Regions from separate parts of the Paenibacillus sp. Z3-2 genome, predicted to be linked through region 2. Evidence: riboswitches for the same ligand, from Rfam matches in the RefSeq annotation. Region 2 holds a riboswitch; each other region holds the start of a gene.
What was found. Region 2 has a riboswitch for cyclic di-AMP ahead of M1D71_RS09670 (C40 family peptidase). Riboswitches for the same ligand answer to the same signal wherever they lie in the genome.
Positions count from the first base shown of each region.

Region 1: another riboswitch for cyclic di-AMP. It lies ahead of M1D71_RS00525 (C40 family peptidase); the one in region 2 lies ahead of M1D71_RS09670 (C40 family peptidase).
Region 3: another riboswitch for cyclic di-AMP. It lies ahead of M1D71_RS00145 (3D domain-containing protein); the one in region 2 lies ahead of M1D71_RS09670 (C40 family peptidase).
Region 4: another riboswitch for cyclic di-AMP. It lies ahead of M1D71_RS06500 (HAD family hydrolase); the one in region 2 lies ahead of M1D71_RS09670 (C40 family peptidase).

Region 1 is NZ_CP096397.1:105,269-109,482, reverse strand. It holds gene M1D71_RS00535 (M1 family metallopeptidase) at 1-804, shown strand, start outside; gene M1D71_RS00530 (hypothetical protein) at 815-1,657, shown strand; cyclic di-AMP (ydaO/yuaA leader) riboswitch at 1,912-2,049, shown strand; gene M1D71_RS00525 (C40 family peptidase) at 2,053-2,523, shown strand; gene M1D71_RS00520 (GNAT family N-acetyltransferase) at 2,879-3,373, shown strand; gene M1D71_RS00515 (c-type cytochrome) at 3,524-3,880, shown strand; gene rbsK (ribokinase) at 3,952-4,214, opposite strand, start outside.
Region 2 is NZ_CP096397.1:2,140,058-2,144,271, forward strand. It holds gene M1D71_RS09650 (xanthine phosphoribosyltransferase) at 1-16, shown strand, start outside; gene M1D71_RS09655 (hypothetical protein) at 114-443, shown strand; gene M1D71_RS09660 (hypothetical protein) at 564-782, shown strand; gene M1D71_RS09665 (carboxymuconolactone decarboxylase family protein) at 918-1,247, shown strand; gene M1D71_RS09670 (C40 family peptidase) at 1,322-1,786, opposite strand; cyclic di-AMP (ydaO/yuaA leader) riboswitch at 1,792-1,923, opposite strand; gene pelA (pectate lyase) at 2,342-3,304, shown strand; tRNA gene M1D71_RS09680 (tRNA-Leu) at 3,480-3,563, shown strand; gene M1D71_RS09685 (divergent polysaccharide deacetylase family protein) at 3,764-4,214, shown strand, end outside.
Region 3 is NZ_CP096397.1:28,369-32,582, reverse strand. It holds gene rnmV (ribonuclease M5) at 1-310, opposite strand, end outside; gene M1D71_RS00145 (3D domain-containing protein) at 466-1,650, opposite strand; cyclic di-AMP (ydaO/yuaA leader) riboswitch at 1,922-2,175, opposite strand; gene M1D71_RS00140 (TatD family hydrolase) at 2,417-3,187, opposite strand; gene M1D71_RS00135 (HD domain-containing protein) at 3,524-4,214, opposite strand, start outside.
Region 4 is NZ_CP096397.1:1,508,222-1,512,435, reverse strand. It holds one part of gene M1D71_RS06510 (IS3 family transposase) at 1-151, shown strand, start outside; one part of gene M1D71_RS06510 (IS3 family transposase) at 151-1,076, shown strand; gene M1D71_RS06505 (HAD family hydrolase) at 1,200-1,883, opposite strand; gene M1D71_RS06500 (HAD family hydrolase) at 2,031-2,429, opposite strand; cyclic di-AMP (ydaO/yuaA leader) riboswitch at 2,545-2,720, opposite strand; gene M1D71_RS06495 (glutathione peroxidase) at 3,091-3,570, shown strand; tRNA gene M1D71_RS06490 (tRNA-Leu) at 3,716-3,798, opposite strand.

The sequences.
Region 1 (4,214 bases), 2.0 Mb from region 2:
GAACGTACCGTAGTTCACGAGATTGGACATCAATACTTCTACGGCATGGTTGCCAGTAACGAATTTGAAGAAGCTTGGCTGGATGAAGGGTTCACCTCTTATGCAGAAGACAAACTGATGGAGCAGGAATATGGACTGATCCCGAACCTGCCGGTACAATCGGGCCTGATTACGTCTCCTTCATCATTAACACAGGAATCCTGGAAGTTCGAGTCACAGAATGAGTACGCGGCCAATGTCTACACACGTGGCAAGCTTGTATTGCTCGGTATAGAACATCAAGTCGGTGCGAAAACAATGGAACGTATTCTCTCTACCTATGTGAAGAAGTACCGCTTCAAACACCCCACATCAGCTGATTTCCAGAAAGTTGTAGAGCAAGTAACCCGTACTTCCTGGTCTGATTATTTTAATCAATACATCTATGGTAACGGAATGGCTGATTTTGCTGTAGAGGATATTCGTGTTACACCCGTGCAAAAAGACGGCCAAACATTGTACGAGTCTTCCGTGACGATCGTGAAAAAAGGCAGTGATTACAACGCCGTTCCTGTTCGCATTGCTTTTGAAGACGGGCATATCCTTACCAAGCAATGGAATGGCAAAGAAGATCGCATCACCTATAAATTAACTCACACATCCCCTGTCTCCTGGGCCATGACCGATCCTCTGTACACGATCGTGCTGGAGAACCGCCACATGAACAATTTCCTGAAATCCGGACTGGATGAGCCAACAAAATCCCGCTGGAGCATGAGTGTAACCAAACTAATAGAAGCCATATTCGGAGGTCTGTCATGGTGAGGTGGAAACGGTGAAAGCAAAAATACGCGAAGGCTGGTTTCTCGTCCGTCAGCATATGTTCATTGCAGCACTCTTATTTCTCTATCAGCTCATATGGGGATATTTCCTCTATCGAATGGTTCAATCAGCGGTCGTCCCACTGCTCCTGCGCTATCCTGACCCTGATGCCGGGGAGTTAAGTACGCTTTTGTTCAAAATGGAAAGCCAACTTAACCTGTCCACCCATCCGGAGGTTCATCGTTATCTGTGGATCCTGGGGGCTATGCTGCTGGTTCGCATGTTGATCAGCCCCCTCATTCAAGCAGGACTGCTCTACTCGCTTCAGCACTATAATAGTACTGAAGAGCGCATTCCATTCGTCCGCGGAATCAAAAATCTGTGGAAACCGATGCTGTTGCTCCACAGCATACGTACATTATTGATACTTCTACCCGCCTACTGGCTCATACCGAAGCTGTATTCAATTCTACTGGATGGATTTCATTCCCTTCAATTACTCTTGCCCGGCATACCTTATATAGCTGCCTGGTTCATATATGGCTGGGTTATCCATCACGTCCTTCTCTACATGCAGTTCGGTATTTCCGCACCGGAGGGAGAAGGTGGCGCTCACGGCACACTCAAAGCACTCTGGATTGCACTACGACATCTCATCGCCGTGATTGGCATTGCACTGCTGCTGGGCGGAGTTCACCTGCTTATCTTCGGGGCGTTCACTTCAGCCTCATGGTTACTAACAGGACTCACCGGACTTATACTACAACAGACGTATCCTCTTGCCAGATGTCTAATGAGCCTGTGGAAAATATGCGCCCATTTTCGCTTATGGCAGTCCAAAACATCCAAAGGTTAGAGCAAATCGTTTAAAAATTGTTACCATCGCATGTTAAACTCATGGCCTAATAAGTACTTATAAATAGGCAAACCTCAACCTTTCCCCGTCAAAGGTCGAGGTTTTTTTTGCTAAATTTATTGTTAAACGTTGCCAAACCGGTACACCTCTGTTACAATAATCGCAGTGAGTTTTTAGTAACAACTTTGTAATCTTTATATTCATATTTGTAACTACTTAAAATTAAATCGTCATTTCTTGATTTCGCAGGTGCATAACTAGCATAGCCAAATTCCTGGCACCTGGGAAGCGGGGGAACCAGTTATGGGTGAATTGATCTTGCTACAGAGGGATCATAGGGGACCTTCAACCGAATCCTTAAGCTAACCTCGCAGGCGTTGGAAGGGGTATATCTCTTGTTCAAAAAGAAATTAACCGCAGCTGTACTTAGCCTCACATTTGCATTATCGCTTGGTGCAGGCAGCGCATTCGCAGATTCAAAAATGGATACAGTAATTGATTCAGCAATGGGAACTACATACAAAAGCGGGGGAACAACGCTTAACGGCTTTGACTGCTCCGGGTTCACACGGTATGTATTCGACAAGTTGGGTATTGATTTGGCACGCCAATCCAGTTCCCAATTCGAAATGGGCGATTCCGTATCCCGCATGGAGATGAGAGCTGGCGATCTGGTATTCTTTAATACAACAGGTAAAGGCGTATCTCATGTAGGAATCTTTGTAGGGGATGGAAAGTTCGCACACTCCTCTTCTTCCAAAGGTGTTACGATCAGTGCATTGAGTGAAAACTACTGGGCCAATCGTTATGTTGGCGCTAAACGGATTATGAGCACGGACGCATATGAATCACTGGCCCTTGACTAGGGACAAGCTGGGCAACATGATGCTGTAACCATTAACCCTACTGGAACGAAGTAAGAAGTATAACAGAACCGCCCGGTACATTCTCCGCAGGAATGTATCCGGCGGTTTTTTTGTGCTTCATCCCCTGTTCACGTAGCAAGTAACACATGAGGCATATCCTGCGACATCAACAGCTTTACTTGGCGTTCGTTTGTCCGTGCCCTTATGATGTTTTTACCCATCCCGTTATAATATAAACGTAATTACCGGAACTTTTGTTTCATTTTTTTCCCAAAGTTGCAGACTTGCTAAAAGAACTGCTCTTTTGTAGAGTGGACAGAGGGTTTGGTGATGAATGAGAGGAGCGTGCAGATGTATGAATGAAGCCCCTGTGACGTTTCACGTTGTACCCATGCTAGAAGAACATGCGGAGTTTATCTGCAATTGGCAATACGAGCCGCCTTATAATATCTACAGCTGGCTCCCCTGGGAGCAGATGAAGGCACTTGAAGTGGAATTTGGGGATGCACAGCTGCGGCAGGAACAATATGCGATTGTTCTAGATCAGAACGAACGCATATATGGATTTGTTCAATACTTCCCCCTTCAAGGGGTAACCCGGATTGGCCTCGGCATGCATCCAGAGCTGTGTGGTCAGGGTCAAGGGAAAGCTTTTGTCACCGCCATTGTACAGGAAGCCATTCGCCGAAACCGGACGAATGAGATTGACCTGGAAGTGCTGACTTGGAATGCCCGTGCCATTCAAGTCTATCTGAAGAGTGGATTTGTCATCCAGGATACATACGAACGACAGACCCCTACCGGCTTAATGCCCTTTCACTGCATGGTCTATGAAGGGCCTCGTGATTAGAATTCATTGCAAAACAACCAAATCTGCTCCTTGTTATGTGATTAGTTCAAAAAATTACCACAAAATGCTATGATGTGACTACAGGTTCCGTTATAATGATATGGATAGTTTCAGGTTAGATGATCTTTCATTCTGGAGGGGACATAAGGGATGCACAAATGGATCATGAGCGGGGTATTTTTTGCAGCATGCGCTTTAGCTATTGTTTTAATGTTTACGCTTCCAGGGAAAGAGGAAGTGGCTGAAGAAGCGAAACCAACCATGCCGGAAGTGACGATGGATGCAGGACAGGCTGAGGCACTGGTCAAAGCCAACTGTATTTCCTGTCACGGGGATCAGCTTCAGGGTGGCGTAGGTCCTGCTCTGGCAAACATCGGCAGCCAGGATGATCTGGAGAAGATCTATTCTACGATTATCAAAGGTAAAGGTGGCATGCCTGCCTTTAAGGGCAAACTGCAGGATGAAGAGATTGCCAATATCGCCATGTGGTTGTCAGAGAAGAAATAATCTCTGCACGCGCATAACGAAGAGGCCCTTAATCCCCCTTTGGGAGAGTAAGAGCCTCTTTGTTATGCAGATTATTGAGCTTCTGGCGCGTGCTCGGCCAGAAAGGCCTCGACTTCATGTGCGGACGGCATCCCGGACTGGGCGCCGAGCTTCGTCACGGATAACGCGGCCGCGCCCATGGCGAAGCCTACAGCCGCGTCCAAGGTCTCACCGCGCGCGAGGGCTACCGCCAGCGCGCCGTTGAAGCAATCGCCAGCGCCGGTCGTATCGACGGCGCTTACGGCGTAGCCGGGCGCACGGCACGCGCCGGCACGCCCTGCTTGTACGCGGCCAC
Region 2 (4,214 bases):
CGATAACGAAATGTGACATTTTAAAGGAATAGGGCCTATTTTTAGAACTATGCCTTTGCATGACCGCGGATTTCATTTATAATGGGGTTATGTTAGGGAGAGGAGGCAACACCATGGGGAACCAACCGGCAACAGAACAATTTTTTATTGATAAGCTGGCGGAATCGAAAGTTCATTTTGAACGTGCCCTGGATTGTAAACATACGGAATTCGATGACCTTTATCCCTATATGATTGAACATCCTCAATTTTTCTGGTACAAACGCTATGTTGCCTGGTCAGAATTACTGACGATTGTAGGCTTGTGCGAAGAGTTGTCCTTCTCTTGGAAAGAACAATTTACACCGCATCAAGTGGAGTACCTTGAAGAACGTGTGATGTCCGCCAAAGTGCTTGATTTTTGGTTCGAGAAGAACGACAGCAAAGAGCACGCGCAGCGGTAACTTTCAGTCGGGACATAATTTCGAATGACATGACAGTCCAATACAGTCACGTGAGACCTAAATGACATTTCATTTTAGGTCTCTTTTTGTAAATAAATTTGGAATATAGGAGCCATGAACATGATCAGTGATACAGAACTGGACGCTCTGCGTCTGTCAGGTGAGAAAGTAAGAGTAGTGAGGGACGAGCTGGAAACTAACGATGTAACCGGGATTGTGGTTGCCTGGGATGGTGAGCAGGTACTTATCCGTCGTCGGAATCGACGTGTTGTTAAGCTGGATCGCAATTACCGATATCAGTTGTTCAGCGAGCCGCGCCAAAGTTTACTTAGTGAGTAACCGTATAATTTGGCTAGAACATGAACGTTTAATTGTTTGCAATTACCATGATTTCTTGGCATAAATGACTCACTCGGGTGAGAAGATAGGTACAGTGAGGAAATCTGTAACTATAGCCGAGAGGATGTGCTGCAAATGACATTGATGAATGATAAAGTTCATGCCTACAAGGATCAGATTGGAGCATTAAGCGACGTGCTGCCAGGTGTGGTGAAGTCGTATCATGAGTTTACCGGAGAATGTTTTCAGCCTGGCGTGATTGATGCGAAGACGAAACAGCTCATTGCGCTCGGAATTGGACTATTTGCTAACAATGAGGTATGTACCTTCTATCATGTGGAAGAAGCTCGTGCGAAGGGTGCTACAGATCAGGAGATCATGGAGACCGTTGCGGTGGCTGGAGCTGTCGGTGGCGGACATGCTCTGTCTCAAGGCGCAATGCGAGTGCAGAAGGCGTTGCATTAGTTAGCAATACAATGCACATTTTTAAGTACACAAAAAGGCATCGGTTTAAAATCCGGTGCCTTTTTGTGTGTGAATTACATTTTCCCTAACATTTTATCATACATAAACTGTCCAGTTACCCGACGTGCTGTTACGTAACGATCATTAAAATAAGGATTGGACAACTTGGTGATGCTTACACCTTTACTGCTGGAAGCATGAGCGAATTGTCCGCCGCCGATATATACACCTGTATGTGAAATGCCTTTGCCCATCGTATTGAAGAACACCAGATCACCTGTGCGAATGTTACTTTTGGATACCGGAGTACCTGCTTTGGCTTGCTGCTGCGAAGTACGTGGCAATACAATGCTGTATTTGTTGAAAAGATATCTCATAAACCCGGAACAGTCAAAGCCAGCCAGCGTTGTGCCACCCCACTTGTAAGGTATGCCTGTCATGTTGTTCACTACGGAGTTAATACTGCTTGCCTCTGTGCTTGTTGCTCCGGATGTAAATAGTACAGCTGCTCCAAAAATGGAGATAATCAGTTTTTTCAAAATAAATGTTCTCCCTTCGATGCCTACGGAGTTAGCTAAGGGTTCGGTAGAAGGTTCCCTATATTTCCTATGTATAAGAATAATTCACCCAAATTGGTTCCCCCGTTTTCAAACATGAAACTCGGCAATTAATAATTAAGTTTTTGTAACTATTTGAAACTATATTGCATAAATGCGTAATTGTCAAACCCATTTAAAACCCTTCATTTTACCCCAATGTTATCGGAATTACGGTTTTTATATGAAAGAGGGGATCAAGTTTGGGTATCATTCATGACAAAAACGTCACTATTGATTCGTTGAAGGTGATTTTGGACAAATAAATAAGTTTGTCATGAGTTAAAAGAACTATTCCGTTATGTAGAATTAAAGAGATTATATTGATTAAGTTGCATATATTGACAAAAATCGATTTTTTGCATATTATCGTTTTATCCAATCCACATATTGGATGGAATTTGATTTTATTGTGCGATGAATTCAAATAAAGGAGGTTTGGGGTTCGAATCTTAAGTTAGGTAGAAGTGGGAGATTTATTAAAACGAACTTAGGAGAGTGTTATCTTTGAAAGCAAAAAAAATAGTTACTTTTGTTCTAGCATGTACCATGGTATTCTCAGCCGTTGGAATGGCTTTTCTCCCTGTAGCAACGGTATCTGCTGCCGATGCATCAGGTACAACAGCAAGTATTTCCGATGTTTTGAAGAACCAGCTGCCAGATGGAGGTTGGAGAAAGGATTATAAACAAACCAGTGGAGAATGGGCGAAGTCCACGATTGACAACAAGGCTACATACTCAGAGATTAGAAGATTGGCGAAGGAATTCAAAAAGACGAATGATCCGCGCTACTCAGCGGCTGCAATTAAAGGAATCAATTTTTTGATTAATATGCAGTATTCAAACGGTGGATGGCCGCAAGTGTACCAAAGCTCCGGATATCACAAACACATCACTTATAATGATGATGCCATGATTAACGTCATGTACATGCTGGATGAAGTAGCAACGCGTAAAGGTGACTTCTCGTTTATCGACAGTGCCCTTGCCAATCGCAGTAAGAACTCAGTTGCTAAAGGTGTAGAAGCGATTCTGAATACACAGGTCGTTTCAGGCGGTAAGCTGACAGCATGGGGACAACAACATGATTCCAGTTCCCTTAAACCGGCAAGCGCAAGAATCTATGAAGTACCATCGCTGACGGCTGCAGAGAGTGTAACGATTGTTAAATTCCTGAAAACCAGACCTGCTAACGCCAAAATTACGGCATCCATTAAAGGAGCCGAGGCGTGGTTTAACAAAGTGAAGATTACGGGTTACAAGTATGAAAGAGCGAACGGAGACAGCAAAATTATCGCTGATTCCAAAGCTGCACCGATCTGGGCTCGCTTCTACGAAGTGGGAACGGATAAACCGATCTTTATTGGTCGCGACGGGGTAGTTAGATACAAATTAAGTGATATTGATAAAGAAAGAAGAGGCGGTTATGCATGGTATGGCAACTGGCCTTCCAAGCTGTAATGAGTGACGAGCCTCAGGTTTCATAGCGTTAACTCCTTGTAACTGTAAGTAAAGCCCGAATCAGACATGGACGTCTGACTCGGGCTTTACTTGTTATTATTTTCAGTGTTGACATGATAGATTACACATGATATATTATTTCTTGTCGCCGAGATTTCTTACGGAGATATAATATGCGGTCGTGGCGGAATTGGCAGACGCGCACGGTTCAGGTCCGTGTGGGCTAACCCCCGTGGAGGTTCGAGTCCTCTCGACCGCATCAGAAGAAAAGGCTTGTATGTTGCTCTTGGAGCAATATACAGGCCTTTTTTAATGCCTTGATTTCACAGTAATGCCTCAACGTATTCTGGTGGATTAGTGTAAATCAATTTTTTACCGCTGTATCATTTACCTTCCACGTACATATTCATGCCTACATTATGAAACAATGAGGACACGGATAAAAGGAGGGGTTTAATTTTGAGAACGGTGAGAAAAGGATTGAAATCCAATCGGGAATCCAGAATCATTATGTTCAGAATGATGGTTATAGGGATTCTTGGAATTTTTGTTTTGGTTTGTTCACTGAGCCGCGCGGACTTGGCCACAGCAGCGATGACCGACATCAATTCAAAGGGTACGCTGAAGCGAATGGCAATTATCATCGATGATGTAGGTAACGACATGAAGGGAACGGATGAGATTCTGGCGATGCCAGTCAAACTGACGGTAGCCGTAATGCCTTTTCTGCCAACAACGAAGAAAGATGCGATTGCAGCACATGAGAAGGGAATGGATGTGATTGTGCACATGCCCATGGAACCCAAGAAAGGAAAACCTGAGTGGCTGGGCCCGGGTGCAATCACATCCAATCTTACGGATGAAGAAGTCCGCGAACGCGTAGAGAAAGCGATAGATGATGTGCCCCACG
Region 3 (4,214 bases), 2.1 Mb from region 2:
GCGCGTGCCGAATCGCCTCTGGTGAGGCGTTTTCCACCCCGATGTCTCCTTTACGCGTCGCATCGGCTTCCGGAATGAAGGCATGCTTGCAGCCAGGGACCTTGTTCGCAATAATTTTACGAATGCGCTCGCCGGCATGATCCGGATCTGTGAGTACAATGACTCCCCGTCTCTCCTGAGCAAGCGCAATCCGTTTTAGAATGCGTTGGTTGATGGCTGATCCACCTGTTTCTATCGTATCGGCTTGCACAGCCCGGCGAATGGCTACCGTGTCATCGCGGCCTTCCACCACAATCACTTCTTTTATCATGTTCCATTTCTTCCTTTCTAACGCAAAAAGAAGAGGAATATCCTCTTCTCTGCCAAACGGCGGGGGAGACTGAATTCAGACCCCTCCGCCGCATATTCCGCATGAATCATTCATGCAACTATTTTATAGCATTCCCATTTCAAAGTAAAACGATTTTAGTTCGCTTCCGGCTTCACCGGACCGATCACGTAGACCGTCTTGCCTTTCTTACGTCCAAAATTCAGGGCATGCTTCACACTGTCATAATATACATCAATTTTGTTCCCTTTAATGGCACCGCCTGTATCTTCCGCACGACGGAAGCCCAGACCCTCGATATATACCCACCAGCCAATTGGAATGACTTTGGGATCAACCGCAATGGTGCGCCCTTCCGTTACACGAGTACCGGAAGCTGTTTTGGTGCCAATGCCAGGCTCTTCGGAAGAGTAGGCAGTCATGGATACGTTCTTAAGTACTTTGGAGTATTTAAAAGAAGTCCCGGATACGGTAATCACTTTGCTGCCCGAGGCAGATGTTTTCTTCGAGTTCGTTGTTGTAGCCTTTTTGGTTGTAGAAGTTTGAGCCGATACCGTCTGAATCTCAGGTTCTTTCACGACCGGTTTCGCTTTGGTGCCGACAGCAATCACTTTATCTACACGATTATTCGCGACGGATTTGCCGACCATTTTTTTGGAGACCAATTCTCCATCCTGAAATACCTTTTCGATATGCTGTACAAGTGTGCCTTCTTTGCCGTTCACAACGACACGGTTATCCCCTTTGTACAAGCTAGGGTCAGCCGTTTTAATTACTTTGTAAGCGATTGGTTGCTCTACATCCACTGTACGCTTTGTTACACGCACTACACGGATCTTCATATCCGCTTTGATAGCAGTTCCAAGCGCCGGATACACTTTATCATTATTTTCAACTTGAATACCTGATTTTTGAATTGCATCTTCTACCGATGAATCGGTTGTATACAGAGTCTTGGTGTCTCCGTCTGCCGTAATGTTGACTGGAACGGCCCGCTCAATAACGATTCGGTCTCCATCTGTAATTGCTCCATTGAGCGGAATGGATACCTGATCGTGAGGGCTGACTGTGATTGACTGCTCCTCCAGCATTTCCTGAAGCATTCCTGTACGAGTCTCTACCACCTGAGCTTTGCCATCAATAACCAGTGAAATTTGTTTCCCGGCCTGACCGTAAACGACTAACAAGATCATGATTGTAAGCGCAATTGAGAAAATCGCGATCAATGCCATTTGACGCATGTTCTCATGCTTCCACCGCAACGCGAAAGACTTACTGGATGATCGTGACTCATGGGTCTCTTCTGGTTGGAATGTGCCCACTTCTCCGTCCTCCTTCATAGCCTCGTCGTCTAAAGTAATGCATGATGTCTTTGACGTGACTATACCAATTTTTCTACAGAACACAGGTCGGACCATATGACCGGTTCTGCACCATGAACCCATCTTCGCAACATGATGTCATCCTCCTGAATACCTACCGTATGATGACAACATTTCTTTTATTCAAAAACAAAAAAGCCAAAGAAAGAGTGTAAGAGGAACTCTTTCGTGGCTTCCGAATGATTTTGAATATCGGAAATTCATGCACGAGGTTGCCTCTCTTTTTCCGCTTGCGAGGTTAGCTGTCGGGTTCGGGCGAAAGAGAGCCGCCCTATCTTGGGTCACCCGCTCATGGCGGACGCCCTTGAATTCACCCCGAGACCCAAAGAAGAAATCAATTATGGCTTCGCAATTCCTTTCGCTGCTTTTGGGTCAGCGAATGCTGCGCAGCAGCTAAATACACTGCTATTTAAGCCCTATTGGTTCCCCCGCTCTCCGTTAACGGAGACTCAGCGAGACTGATTCATGAAAGTAATGTTGTTTCATCGGAAAGTGTCCCTTTGTTCATCCCCCGAACATCTGTCCAGTTTTCCGCACAACAATTCACTGAAAAGATGATATCCTGTTTTGATGCATGTTGTAAAGCGTTGATCAAGTACGTTTTTCTGAATATTTGGTTAAAATATTGTAATATTCTTGATCTATTTGGATCAAAGGGCAAATTACCTCCGCTTACCTGCCTTTTTCACCTGATTTACTCGATTTTTTAACAAATCCCAAATCGTTCCATGGCATTTTTGGTTGTTATTGCAGCAATTTCCTCTACCGAAATGCCTTTAATTTCCGCTGCTGCCTCTGCAACCAGACGTACATGCGCTGTCTCATTCCGTTTCCCACGATACGGATGAGGTGTCAAATATGGAGCATCTGTTTCAATGAAAAATCGGTCCATCGGAACCTTCGCCAGCACCTCTTTGGGCTGTTTTGCATTTTTGAATGTGATCGGGCCTCCGAAGGACAGATGGAAGCCCATATCGAGACAACTTTTGGCGGTTTCCCAGCTGCCTGAGAATGAGTGCATAACACCACCAACCTCGCCAGCTTTCTCTTCACGCAAAATTCTTATGATATCCTCGTGCGCATCTCGATTATGGATGACAATGGGCATGTTCACTTCACGAGCCAATGCAATTTGTTGTCGTAATACGCGATGCTGCACTTCCTTCGGTGAAGTATCCCAGTGATAATCCAACCCAATCTCACCGATCGCAACCACTTTTTCATGCTTGCATAAAGATGCAATCCATTCCAGATCTCCCTCCTGCATCGTGATCGCATCTACGGGGTGCCACCCTACAGCTGCATATATAAAGTCATATGTTTCAGCAAGTTTCATTGTGGTCGGGATCGTCTCCCGGTTAAAGCCAATGTTGATCATGCGACCAACTCCGGCATCCACAGCACGCTGAATCATGTCCTCGCGGTCCTCGTCGAATTGTGGCGCATCCAGATGTGTATGTGTGTCGAACAGCATCATGTTTGTATCTCCCTTCATGTCGAACTAACGACTATCTTTGTTTAAAAATTCAATGTGTAAAATTCAATATATCATTGCTTCATAGATAAAACATTTTGGTGAATCTGTATATTGCCATCATTACATTCATTGCATCGCAACTACAATATATAGAAGATGTACAGATATTCTGATCTACATATGGCTGATTGAGATGATTCCACTTGCCTGCATTTACAAAATTATGTCGATCTACATATACTGCCCATTAAAGCAGATTACTGTATCATGGAAAATAGCTCTTTTAGAAAGTCTTTTGAACTCAAAGTTTTCACCAAGTTGTACCCTCATCCATCATTACAAGAAATAGGGGCGTATATGGGACGGTAATTCATGAATAATCGCATCCACCTTGTTTTGCGGGTAATACAAATGATGTTTCCCCCGATGCAGCCCACTAATGGACCGGACAATGTCGGATACTTCTGACAACTCATGTAACTTGTCCTGTCGATCGAGCAGAAGAATCTGCTTATCCGTGGATTCATCCAGACGAAACACATCATACGGATTATCCGACGGAAAATCAATTTCAAGATCATATTCGGGATTGAGACCTGCCTGGATAAAAGCTTCCCGAATCTCTTCCATCATTGTCAAGTCGGTCTGTTCAAGCTCTACATACTTATATAACTTGCGATCCATGAAACGTTCGCATAACTCACTCAGAACAGCATCGTCCTCCTTGCGCCACTGCGCAAATGCCGTCTGAATCAAGGCTTCGTCCAACTGCAAATATTCATCTACCGATAGTTCTCCTTCAAATAATTGAGGAAGTGGATCAATCAAGAAGCGGAATTGGAAACCTTCTTCTATGAGTTTTTTCGCTCGCTTGAATATTTGCCGCAATATAATTTCGGAACTACGGGTTACTGGATGAAAGTAAATCTGCCAATACATCTGGTACCGAGACATTAAGTAATCCTCCACAGCATGCATGCCTGACTCCTTGACTACAATCCGTCCATGATAGGGCCGCAGCATGCGA
Region 4 (4,214 bases), 630 kb from region 2:
AGCTGGGTAAAGAAATACGAAGCAAGCGGCGAAGAGGCGCTACGAGACGGCAGAGGACGTACCAAATCAGCTGAAGCACTCACGGAGGCAGATCGCCACAGACTTGCTATGCAAAAATTAGAGTACGAGAATGCGCGGCTGCGTGCGGAGAATGCTTTTCTAAAAAAGTTAGAGGAACTCGAAAGGAGGAGGCGTTAAGTCACATTCGTCAGGAGAACATCTACCTGGCTATTCAAGTTGTTCGGCAAGAGGAGTCCTGTTCCCTTCAGCTTTTGTGTGAAATCGCAGGAATTCCGCGGTCCAGCTACTATAAATGGTTGAATCGAAAACCCAGTTCACGGGAGACCGACAATGCGAAACTTACACAGGCCATGCTCCTTCTCTATGAGAAGGTGGAGCGAACCTTTGGGTATCGCCAATTAACGCTGCATTTACGCAGGCAAATGGACAGCAATATTAACGCGAAGCGAGTATACCGTCTGATGAAGCTCCAGGGCATCCAGTCTGTCACCCGAAAAAAGAGGAAGAAGTACATAGGCTCTACCCCTCAGCAGGTTGCGGAGAATATACTGAATCGTAAATTTGAGGCGGAAATGCCAAACCAAAAATGGGTAACCGACGTAACGGAATTCAAGTACGGCAACGGGAAGAAGGCCTATTTAAGCGCAATTAAGGATCTGCACGACAAGTCTATTGTTGCTTATGTCTTAGGACATTCTAATAACAATCCGCTGGTCTTAAAGACGCTGGAATTGGCTTTAAAAGCTGCTCCAGCAAGCCGTCCCTTGCTTCATAGTGACCGCGGTTTCCAGTACACTTCTTTACGTTTTAAGGAGATGTTGGACGAAGCGAAACTCACACAAAGTATGTCTCGGGTAGGCCGTTGCATTGATAACGGACCCATGGAATCCTTTTGGGGGACGCTCAAATGTGAGAAGTATTACTTGCATACCTACGGGACCTTTGAAGAACTCCAAAAAGACATTGATGATTACATACAATTTTACAATTACGAACGGTTACAGGCAAAACTAAACGGCCTCAGTCCCAATGAATTCAGGACCAAGGCCGCTTAACCATCTTTTATTTTTTGTACTGTCTACTTGACGGGGTGCAGTTCAACCCAAGTTGATCAGCCTTTATTGTTGCTATACAGCAACGTGTTTTCATTTATAGTAGAATCTCTCGTACGCAATCATCTAATCCTGGTTTGGCACCAATAACGGCAGGAGCTTATCCAATGAATCAACAGTCCAATCTGCACGTTCGTCATCCGATAGTTCCGGCTGGAATCTCCCGTAACCCTGCATAATCCGTATCGTACGCATGCCCAGCTTCCGAGCAGGAATAATGTCGTTATCGATCCGATCCCCGATCATGACGGCTTCCTCTGGTTCACAACCGGCCTGCTTCAAGGCTACAGCGTATAACTCAGGGTCTGGCTTGGACACCCCTTCTTCAGCCGAACAGGCCAGAACATCAACATACTTCCGCAACCCGTAGCTCTCCAGTCTCTCTTCCGTTCCAGGACTTTGATTGGCAATAATGCCAATGCGATAATGCTTCGACAAGTGCCCAAGAACCGAATCCGCTGAAGGAAAAGGACGTTCAAGATCTTTTTGAAACTTCAGCTTGTCCTGAATCTGTTTTTGGTGCTTCTCGTCTCCAATGAATGTGCGAATAGCCACTCTCATAGGCCATTGCTCATAATTCTGGTAACAGTTCGTGAACAGTTCTCGTACCGCCTCAATCTGCACCGGATACCCCAAAGCGCATGCTTCACGGACGAACTGTCCGATAATATCATCAACCGGCTCCCATTCGTCCACCAGCGTATCTCCAACATCAAAAAACAACCACTTTATTCCACCTACATCCGGCACGCCAATTCCTCCTTGAACTACCTCTAAAAACCATAAAAAAGAAGACCCACCATCAAGCATGAGTCTCCTCAAATTTCCGTTTATTGATATATTCAATTATAACAGGCCCCTTACACCGGAGCAATCACAAGCTATCAAGCTAGCGCACTAACCATTCAGGAGAAAGCCGACTTCCCCATTGAGTGAATATACAATTCGGTCTGCGCCCATCCCCCGATAGATGCCCTTTGGATGACTCTGTTCCGTAATGACGCACAGGGACTTCGATGTCCATGAACGGCAGATTTGCAAATAACGACAGGTCAGATTCAGGCTGTTTTCGAAAATAAACACATTGCCTACGCTGCCCTGCGGCAAAAACCATTTTTGAGCTGCAGCCGTGTTCATGCGAATGACATGCTCTACCCCGATTCTACGGAGTCTACGCTCTTCCCCTGCACTGTTGGTTAGAACGGCAAACGGCATTTTTTTGTACATCAGCAATTTGATAAATTTGCGTCCTGCTTCATTTGGAGCAGTCACTAAGATCATCTCAGTATCCATCATTCGTTCCTCCCTTGGCGTGAAAAGACAACAAAAAAGAAGCGTGGGGGACCAAGGCCTCCCGAACGCTTCTTAAATAATCCATGGCGAAAACACCATGAACCAGCGTACGGCTTGTTGCCTCTCCCTTTAACGCTTACGAGGTTAGCTGACGGATTCGGGCGCGAGAGTCGCCCTATTTCCGGCTGTCACCGGAAAATTCACCCCATGAATGCCCACTGTCCTGGACAGCGCATTCCGTTGGTTCCCCCGTTTCCCACTCATCAAAGAATGGAAACTCAGCGATTAAAACATCGTTCGTATATCTTAAAGTAAGATCGAGCGATATTATCGTTTGTTTCGTTTTTCAAGTACAATTTAATTTAAATTGAAATTACGTTATGAATCATACACCCGCGCCATGACGGTGTAAAGTCCGCACAGATCACCGAATCGGCAGATTTTCGCCAATACCCATACATAATAGCGCTTACAACAAGGTTATACTCTATCTATCTCTTCAAGTCTATCTAATTCTCACTCTGACGAAAATCACATCGCAATTCATTCACGTATTCTGCACAACTTGCCTGTTTTGATTCTTTTAACACCATATTAGTTTTGTATTATTTAATTGCAACCAATATAATAAGGGGTATAAGATTATATAATGGAGGCGATTTAGATGACAATCTACGATTACAAAGTGAATACTCTTCGCGGTCAAGAAGTTGAAATGTCCGACTACCGTGACAAAGTGCTACTGATTGTGAATACGGCTAGCTCATGTGGCCTCACTCCTCAATTCAAAGGCCTGCAAGAACTGCAAGACAAGTTTCAGGATGCTCCGTTTGAAGTTCTGGGTTTTCCAAGCAACCAATTTGCACAGGAAAAAGGCTCTTCGGACGACATTGCAGAGTTCTGTCAGATGAATTATGGCGTGAGCTTCCCTATGTTCGAGAAAATTGATGTGAACGGCTCAAGCGCTCATCCTCTCTTCCAGCATCTAAGCAAGGAAGCTCCTGGCCTGCTCGGCTCCAAAGCAATCAAATGGAATTTCACCAAATTCCTTGTGGATCAGAACGGACAGGTACTGAAACGTTATGCTCCCAAAACAACACCCGACAAGATTGAAGAAGATATCAAGAACTTGCTTCAAAAATAATACATAGGCCACCCGTAACCAGAAGGTAAGCACGATCGCCCCGGGTAATGGAGGGCCTTTTTCCTGACTTGAGGTTCTACTGGTCGAAAAGACAAAAAAAGAAGCTTTCCAATAAAGGAAAGCTTCTTCTTAATCGTTCATATGATGCGGTCGAGAGGACTCGAACCTCCACGGGCATACGCCCACTACCCCCTCAAGATAGCGTGTCTGCCATTCCACCACGACCGCATGTCGTAAATAATCGGCAACAGAATTGATTATACCGGGTTTAGATCTAAAAGTAAAGTATTTTTTAATGCTTCTTTTTCAGCCAGGCATTTTCCTCAAAAATCGCATATTCTCGTCATGTTTAGTCATGAACTGCATATCATTAGTTTTGATCCCCTCTTTTCCGGATAGAGCCGATCTGTGTAATCATTTATATATAGTAATATATAATCTTCCCCTATACCCTGTGAATACCTAACTTAAAATGATACATTAAATAACACAATATATGATTTATCATTTTTAGAACAATAAATTCCAAGGATTCTATTGACAAAAAGCGGACATTTATGGGAAGATAACTATCATATAGTTCGGATTTTCAAACACAAAGCAAACAAAAAGGAATATAAATGTTACTTTAAGTGACATTTAAC